Regions from separate parts of the Actinoplanes sp. NPDC049668 genome, predicted to be linked through region 1. Evidence: riboswitches for the same ligand, from Rfam matches in the RefSeq annotation. Region 1 holds a riboswitch; the other holds the start of a gene.
What was found. Region 1 has a riboswitch for cobalamin ahead of ACIBSW_RS18280 (CbtB domain-containing protein). Riboswitches for the same ligand answer to the same signal wherever they lie in the genome.

Region 1 (4,408 bases):
GCGGGCGGGACACGCTGCGCGGTACCCCGGTGGTGCCGGAGGTCAGCACGGACATGCTCCCGGGGCGCGACGGCCGGGGCGGTTCGACGCCGGGTGCGCCGGCGAGCAGCTCCCGCCAGGAGATCGAGGGCAGACCGGCGCCGTCCCCGCCCGGCTCGCCCACCAGTGCGACGGCCCGTTCCCGGCGCAGCACCTCGGCGGCACGGTCGCCGGGCAGGTCGGGCGGCAGCAGCACCACGTCGACGCCCAGCCGGGCCAGCCCGACCGCCGCCGCGACGAAGCCCCGGTGTCCGGCGCAGGCCAGCCCGACCCGATCGCCGGCCCGCACGCCGAGCCCGGCCGCCGCGGCCGCCGCGCAGGCGCCGGCCATCGCGTCCAGCTCCGGGTAGGTGACCGGCCCGTCCGCGTCCACCAGGGCGAGCCCGTCGGCCGGCCCGGCGGCTAGGGCCACGTCCAGGCTGCGCCCGCGCCGACGGCCGGCGCGCAGCAGCCGCACCACCCGGCCGGGCCGCAGCAGGCCGGTCGCCGCCAGCACCCGCAGCGGCTCCACGGCGTCGATCATCCGCACCCCCGCGGCCAGCGCCCGCTCGACGGTGCGGGGCAGCGCCGCCGCCACGACCGAGCCGATCCGGGCCCACCACGGCCACCACGACCGGCGGTTGGCCACCGAGCGGCACACGATGTCCCCGGCCTCGGCCGCGGACATCGCCGGCGCCCGGCGGTAGTGCGGCGTCGGCGCGCTCATCCGGGTACGGACCAGGTTGAGGTACACCGTGCTGACGGTCACGCGGTCGCGCCGCAGCTCGACGGCGGCGCAGCGCAGCCACGTGTCGAACGCCGCCTTGGAGCCGAGGTACGCCGACCAGTTCGGCGTACTCATGGACAGCCCGGCCGTGGAGACGTTGACGACGTGCCCGCCGCCGGCCGAGCGCATCGCCGGCAGCAGCACCAGCAGCAACTGGACCGGCCCCGCGTAGTTCACGCTCATCGTGCGCTGAACGTCGTGGAACCGGTCGGCGGTGTCGGCGACCGAGCGCCGGATGGACCGCCCGGCGTTGCTCACCACGACGTCGATCCGGCGGTACCGCGCCACCAGATCCGCGGCCAGCGCGGCGGCCGCGTCCGGCGAGGACAGATCGGCCGGGTGTACGAACGCGCGCCCGCCCGCCGCCACGATCTCCTCGCGCACCCGCTCCAGCCGCTCGACGGTACGCGCCACCAGCAGCACGGTGGCACCGGCCGCGCCGAGCCGCCGGGCCACCGCCGCGCCGATCCCCTCGGACGCGCCGGTGACCAACACGGTCTTCCCGGCCACGGCCGCACGCAGCCGCCGCTCCCGCGGACCCCGCCCGGTGATCCCCGCCGCGATCCGCGCCCACTTCCACCTGTGATCCACTGCGCCATTGTGGTGCCGGCGCCCGCTGTCCTCGTATGGACTGGTGGGTCAGTTCTCGCGGGCGAGGGCCTACGCGGCCGCCGACTCCTTCGTCTCGGCGGGCAGTGGGCTGTCGTCGCCAGAGCGAGGGCTCAGCAGCGCGGCGAATGCCAGCCCGAGGACGGTCCACAGCACGGCCTGCACCCCGAGTGAGGAGATCCGGAACTCCCACAGCAGGGTCGCCGGGAACGTGTCCGGTACCTCCTGGATCGTGGGCAGCAGCAGGTACGCGACCGAGACCACGGCCACGAAGCCGAGCACCGCGGCCAGCGCCCGCCGCCACTCCACCTGCTGGGTGCGGGCGGCGACCACCGCGGCCCAGACCGCTACCAGGCCGAGTACCAGCACTGTCAGGTAACTCCACGTGCGCTGATTGATCGTGGCCGGATCACCGACGGCCGGCGGATTCGGTGGGTACTTGAGGAACGGCACCAGGACCGCGCCGAGCAGCGCCGCGCCCGCCAGTTGCAGGGCCGCGCGGCCGTCGCCGCGGGTGCGCAGCCGGCGGCGCAGCAACGTGTACGCGGTGGCGAGCAGCCCGCCCATGGCGATGCCGAACAGGGTCGTGGCCAGGACCAGGCCGGCCTTCTGGCCGTCCCTGCCGACCAGCGGTTCCTCGTCGTGGTGCCCGGCGTCGCCGGAGGCGTCGGCGGCCGCTTCCTCGATGGCGATGGCCGCGTCGATGTGCGGCTCGCCGACGGTGTAGGCGAACGCGCCGGCCAGCAGCCCGGCGATCAGCCCCGCGAGCAGGCCGCGTAGCAGCAGCCCGAGGAAGCCGGGCCTGGCGGAGGTCCTCAGTGGCACGGCACACCGAGCAGGTGGCGGCCGTCGTGCATGAGCTCGTGCAGGTACATGCCGCTCTGCGAGACGGCGCCCTGGTCGAACGCGACCAGGTACGCCAGCAGCAACATGACCGCGACGATGGCCGCCGCGAAACCGAGCAGCCGCCCGGAGACGGCTGGTGTGCTGGCGGGGCGTACCGACTGAATGTCGGACATGGGAAACCGAACCTCCTACGGGATAACGCGTCCCGATCGTGGGGCTGCGGCGGGCGAGTCTCCTGACTCCCGACCCTGGACGGGCCGGTCACAGTGGCGCGACCGCACCGGACTCTCACCGGTTTCCTCGCATCGCCGCAGATGGCACCCTCAAACTAGTGGCGCACCGAGGCGCGGCACAACCGCGGGTGGACCTGGCGGTACGCTGACGCTCGCCAGTCGTACCCCCGGCAGTTCGGGGGTCAGGGAACCCGGTGCGATTCCGGGACTGACGCGCAGCGGTAAGGGTGACGGGCGGAGCACGCGGGTGACCGCAGCCACTGGAGCGAAGCTCCGGGAAGGCGTTCCGTGCCGGATGATCCCGAGTCCGAAGACCTGCTGGCCCTGGCGGTGATCGCCGCCGGGTCGTTGGAGGGTTCCCGCGGACGGGCCCCGGACCAGATGGGCCCAGCAGTGTCATCCACCCGCAGCCGACCGGATCGGTGCCCGGGCGCTCGGCGCCCGTGGCAGGCCGCCGACGGAATGCTCGTGCGGCTGCGGCTGATCGGCGGGCGGGTCACCTCGACCGCGCTGGGTGCGTTGGCCGCCGTCGCCGCGGAGCACGGCGACGGCCGGGTGTACCCGACGACGAGGGCGAACCTGCAGGTCCGCGGGCTGCCGGGCGAGGACGGCCGGGTCGCCGACGATGTGCTGGCGGCCCTCGACGCCACCGGGCTGCTGCCGACGCGTACCCACGAGCTGGCCCGCAACGTGATGGTCTCGCCGCAGACCGGGCTCGCCGGTGGCCGCGCGGACCTGCGCCCGGTCGCGGCCGAGCTCGACCGGCGTCTCTGCGCGGATCCCGGCCTGGCCGACCTGCCCGGCCGGTTCCTGTTCGTGCTGGACGACGGCCGCGGCGATCTGGTCGACCGCGGCTGCGACCTCGGGCTCGTGGCGCTCGACGCGGAGCGGGCGCAGCTGCGGGTCGGCTCCTCGTGGGGGCCGGTGGTCCGGCACGTCGACGCCGCGGCGCGGATCGTCGGCCTGGCCGCCGACTTCGTCGCCCGCAGGGGAAGCGGGCAGGGCGCCGCCTGGCACGTCGCCGAGCTGGCGGAACCGCTGCTGCCGACGGCGACGGCCGACGCCCGCATCCCGGCCGGCAGCGCGCCGCTGCCGTTCGGGGAGGTCGCCGGTGGGCGCCACGTCGAGGTCCCCGACGGCCTCGACCAGGCCGCCGTCGCGGCGCTGAGCGCCGGCGTACCCGAGCTGATCGTCACGCCCTGGCGCGGCGTACTCGTCCCCGAGGAGAGCAGATGAGCCAGACCGACGGCCTTCGCCGGCCCAGGCGCCGTTACGAGTACGCCGACAGCGGGCCGGCCATCTACGTCGACTCGTTCGCCACCATCAGGCGCGAGGCCGACCTGCGCGCGGTTCCCGCCGACGCCGAGAAGCTCGCGGTCCGGATGATCCACGGCAGCGGCCAGGTCGACCTGGCCGCGGACCTCGTCGTCCACCCGCGGGTGGTGGCCGCCGCGCGTGCGGCGCTGTGCGCGGGGGCGCCGATCCTCTGCGACGCCACGATGGTCGTCACCGGCGTGACGCGCAGCCGGCTGCCCAAGGACAACGACGTCCGGTGCTTCCTCAACGACGAGCGCGTGCCCGGCCTCGCGGGCCGGTGGCGGACCACCCGCACCGCGGCCGCGGTCTCGCTGTGGGAGCCGTACCTCGACGGCGCCGTCGTCGCGATCGGCAACGCGCCCACCGCGCTGTTCCACCTGCTCGAGATGATCCTGGACGGCGCACCGCGGCCCGCCGCGATCGTGGGCTGCCCGGTCGGTTTCGTCGGTGCCGCCGAGTCCAAGCAGGCGCTCGTCGACCTCGCCGACGGGCACGGCATCGACATCCCGTACGTCACCGTCCGCGGTCGGCGGGGTGGCTCCGCGATGACCTCGTCGGCCCTGAACGCCCTGGCACAGGAGCAGGAGTGACCGGCCGC
Region 2 (4,408 bases), on a different contig from region 1:
GACACGCCAGAACAAACGTACGAAAGATGGGTCAGTGCAGGCGCGAAGGCACCCGATCGGGGTACTCGGCCACCACCGCGCGCCAGATGGTAGCGGTATCGACACCCTGAGCAATGGATTGCTCGATCGTGCGGCCCTGTAGCGCCGAGAAACTCTGATCGGTGGCAAGGCTCCTCGCATATGCGGGGCCGAACGCCTGCTCGAGGCGCCCCCAGAAATCCGTCAACCGCACGGGCAAAAGCGTACCTGCGGGCCGCGGACGACCCCGCCGCGCACAATGCTGAGACGCACATCACTATGCGAGGACCGTCGGCGATAGAGCGCCGACCCTGCAGGACGCCCCCCGGGACCACCGAACAGGGCGGCCACCTGGAGGGCCGGCGGAACCGGTCACACGGGCAACGGGCCGACGGACCGGTGACACCGGACACCGGGCCGGCGGGCCGCTCAGACCAAGCGACGGGCCGGCGGGCCGGTCACACCAAGCGACGAGCCGGCTGGGCCGGCCACACCAGGCAACGGGCCAGCCGGGCCGGCCACACCAAGCGACGAGCCAGCCGGGCCGGCCACACCAAGCGACAGGCCAGCCGGGCCGGCCACACCAAGCGACAGGCCAGCCGGGCCGGCCACACCAAGCGACAGGCCAGCCGGGCCGGCCACACCAGGCAACGGGCCAGCCCCACACCAAGCGACAGGACCGCGAGCCACTCACACCAGGCAACAGACCCGCCGACCGGCCACATCAAGCGACAGGACGCATCCATCCGCCTGGCACGCCTGGAGACCGGCACGCCACGACGGGCGACGTGCCGGGATAGGACGTCGGCGGTGGGCACGTCATCACTGTCCGGCACCGATCGCCCGCGACGCGCTGCGAGGGCGGCGAGCGACAGACATGCACGCACGCGGGGGCGAAGTCCAAGCCGGAGACAGAGTGCCAGGGGTGCGGATCAGGACAGGGCCGTTGCCGCAACCTTGAGGTCGTCGACCAGGCCTCGGTATGCCGCGTCCCGGTCGTCGGCCCGTAGCACTGCCGAGGGATGGATCGTTGCGAGTGCCCGGGACTCGGCCTTCGGGAAGTCCTGTGGGCGCTGCGCCGCGGCCGGCCACGGTAGCAGTTCGCCGCGTGATCTCGTGACGCGGAACGAGGGTCCGAAGAGGGCCTTGGCCGCGGTCGCGCCGAGCGCCACGATCAGGTCCGGCTTGAGCAGTGAGAACTCGGCGACCAGCCAGGGACGGCAGGCGACGATGTGCGCCGGGCCGGGCGTCTGGTGGATGCGGCGCCGGCCGCGCAGTTCGAAGCGGAAGTGCTTCACGGTGTTGGTCAGGTAGATCACCGACGGGTCGATGCCGGCGTCGCCGACCGCGTCGCGCAGCAGCCGGCCGGCCGGGCCGACGAAGGGCAGGCCCTTCTGGTCCTCGATGTCGCCGGGCTGCTCGCCGACCAGCACCAGCCGGGCGTGTGCGGCGCCGCGCCCGAAGACCACCTGGGTGGCGTTCTCGTGCAGCTCGCAGCCGCGGCAGCCGGGCGCGGCGGCCTTGAGCTCGTCGAGGTCGTGCGCATCGGCGGGAATGAACCCCTGAGCCCCCGGCGGGGCTTGCGTCATTGCCATGCAGAGGTTCTACCCCTTGCCGTCCCCGCCACGCGCGGGGCCTCACCCGAACGAGCATGATCCGACACGCCGACACGACATGTGGGGTTGCGCGTTTCGAGTCGCACCTAGATATGGTGTTGCCCGCAGCTGGTTCGGCCGTCTCTCCAGGACGGCCGAGGCAAGAGGGAATCCGGTGGAAGACCGGAACTGCCCCGCAGCGGTGAGTGGGAACGACCGCCGTCATCAGCACTGGGCCCCGGCCTGGGAAGCGACGGCCAGTAGGAGACCGAAGACAGGTCAGGCCCGCGAGTCCGAAGACCTGCCAGCGCGCCGCACGCTCCGCGTGCGGCGGTCCGAGGCCGCGTGGGACGGCCGACGCCACTCAGGTGTACGCGTACAGCCGCGTCCACCGGCGTCCTCCTGCGCGCCCGGAGACCACTTCGGAACGGGCTCGCGAGGAGAGAGAGTTCATGACGGTCACGCAGGAGCAGACTGCGACCGATCCAGCCGTGCCGGAGCAGCGCAGGCATGCGATGCAGGTGCGCAAGCGCAACGGTGACGCGGAGTCGGTCGACGTCAACAAGATCGTGAAGGCGGTCGAGCGGTGGGTCGCCGACCTGGACGAGGTCGACCCGTTGCGGGTGGCGACCAAGACCATCAGTGGTCTCTACGACGACGCGACCACCGCCGAGCTCGACCGGCTGTCGATCCAGACGGCGGCGGAGCTGATCGGCGAGGAACCGCAGTATTCGCGGCTGGCGGCCCGGCTGCTCGCCGCGTTCGTCGACAAGGAGGTCCGCGGCCAGGGCATCGCGAGCTTCAGCCAGTCCATCGCCCGCGGCCACGCCGAGGGGCTGATCGGGGACGAGACGGCCGCGTTCGTCGCGAGGAACGCCCGCAAGCTCGACGACGCCGTCGACCCGGCCGGCGACCTGCGGTTCGAGTACTTCGGCCTGCGTACAGTCGCCGACCGTTACCTGCTGCGGCATCCGCGGACGCGCCTGGTCGTGGAGACGCCGCAGTACTGGCTGTTGCGGGTCGCCTGCGGCCTGTCGACCAGCGCGGGTGAGGCGATCGCGTTCTATCGGCTCATGTCGTCGCTCGCCTACCTGCCGAGCTCGCCGACGTTGTTCAATTCGGGCACCCGGCACACCCAGATGTCGTCGTGCTTCCTCGTGGACTCGCCGAAGGACGAGCTTGACTCGATCTACGAGCGCTATCAGCAGGTGGCGCGGCTGTCGAAGTTCGCCGGTGGCATCGGCATCTCCTGGTCGCGGGTGCGCGGCCGGGGCGCGCTGATCCGCGGCACGAACGGCCGGTCCAACGGCATCGTGCCGTTCCTGCGCACGCTCGACGCCAGCGTCGCGGCGGTCAACCAGGGCGGCCGGCGCAAGGGCGCGGCCTGCGTCTACCTCGAGCCGTGGCACCCGGACATCGAGGAATTCCTCGAGCTGCGGGACAACACGGGCGAGGACGCCCGGCGCACACACAACCTGAACCTGGCCAACTGGATCCCGGACGAGTTCATGCGCCGGGTCGAGGCCGACGAGGACTGGTCGCTGATCGACCCGTCCGACGCCCCCGGGCTGCCGGACCTCTACGGCGGGGAGTTCGAGGCCGCGTACCGGATCGCGGAGGGCAAGGCGGTCAAGACCGTCCGGGCGCGCGACCTGTACGGCCGGATGATGCGCACGCTGGCACAGACCGGCAACGGTTGGATGACCTTCAAGGACCCCTCGAACCGGCTGAGCAACCAGACCGGCCGCCCCGGCAACACCATCCACCTGTCGAACCTGTGCACCGAGATCCTCGAGGTCAGCGCCGACGACGAGACCGCGGTCTGCAACCTCGGCTCGATCAACCTCGGTGCACACCTGACCGGCGACGACGTCGACTGGGCGAAGCTGCGCGAGACCGTGCGGACCGCCGTCGTGTTCCTGGACCGGGTCATCGACATCAACTACTACCCGAGCGAGCAGGCGGCGGCGAGCAACCCGCGGTGGCGCCCGGTCGGGCTCGGGCTGATGGGTTTGCAGGACGCGTTCTTCGCGCTGGGGCTGCCGTTCGACTCCGCCGCCGCCCGGGAGCTCTCGACCCGGGTCTCGGAGGAGATCTATCTGACCGCGCTGGAGACCTCGGCGTCGCTCGCCGAGCGCTCCGGCCCGCATCCCGCGTACCCGGAGACCAGGGCCGCCCGGGGTGACCTGCAGCCGGATCTGTGGGGGGTGGCCCCGACGCAGTCCGCTCGCTGGGCGGCGGTGCGCGCGCGGATCGCGGACACCGGCCTGCGCAATTCGCTGCTGATCGCGATCGCGCCGACGGCGACGATCGCCTCCATCGCCGGCTGTTACGAGTGCATCGAGCCGCAGGTCAGCAACCTTTTCAAGCGCGAGACCCTGAGCGGCGAGTTCCTTCAGATCAACACCTATCTGGTACGCGAGCTGAAGGCACGCGGCCTCTGGACGTCGGCGGTGCGCGAGCAGATCAAGCGCGCCGAGGGTTCGGTGCAGGGCATCGAGGCGTTGCCGGCGGAGGTCCGGGAGCTCTTCCGGACCGCGTGGGAGCTGCCGCAGAAGGCCCTCATCGACCTTGCCGCGGCCCGGTCTCCCTATATCGACCAGTCGCAGTCGCTGAACCTGTTCATGAGCGCCCCCACCATCGGCAAGGTCTCGTCGATGTACCTCTACGCCTGGAAGGCCGGGCTGAAGACCACGTACTACCTGCGCTCGCGGCCCGCGACGCGCATCCAGCAGGCCACGGTCTCCGCCGCGCCGGCCAGCCCGCCGGCGCTCCCGGCGGTGGTGCTCGCCGCG

Region 2: linked by a shared signal. The riboswitch ahead of ACIBSW_RS01025 (ribonucleoside-diphosphate reductase subunit alpha) and the one ahead of ACIBSW_RS18280 (CbtB domain-containing protein) in region 1 are both predicted to bind cobalamin.

Annotation. Positions count from the first base shown of each region.
Region 1 covers NZ_JBITLR010000004.1:202,113-206,520, reverse strand. Annotated here, with positions in the region: gene ACIBSW_RS18290 (SDR family NAD(P)-dependent oxidoreductase) at 1-1,396, opposite strand, end outside; gene ACIBSW_RS18285 (CbtA family protein) at 1,466-2,239, opposite strand; gene ACIBSW_RS18280 (CbtB domain-containing protein) at 2,230-2,433, opposite strand; cobalamin riboswitch at 2,468-2,600, opposite strand; cobalamin riboswitch at 2,633-2,831, shown strand; gene ACIBSW_RS18275 (hypothetical protein) at 2,962-3,729, shown strand; gene ACIBSW_RS18270 (precorrin-8X methylmutase) at 3,726-4,400, shown strand; gene ACIBSW_RS18265 (precorrin-2 C(20)-methyltransferase) at 4,397-4,408, shown strand, end outside.
Region 2 covers NZ_JBITLR010000001.1:210,683-215,090, forward strand. Annotated here, with positions in the region: gene ACIBSW_RS01015 (DUF3046 domain-containing protein) at 32-232, opposite strand; gene ACIBSW_RS01020 (UdgX family uracil-DNA binding protein) at 951-1,613, opposite strand; cobalamin riboswitch at 1,727-1,937, shown strand; gene ACIBSW_RS01025 (ribonucleoside-diphosphate reductase subunit alpha) at 2,066-4,408, shown strand, end outside.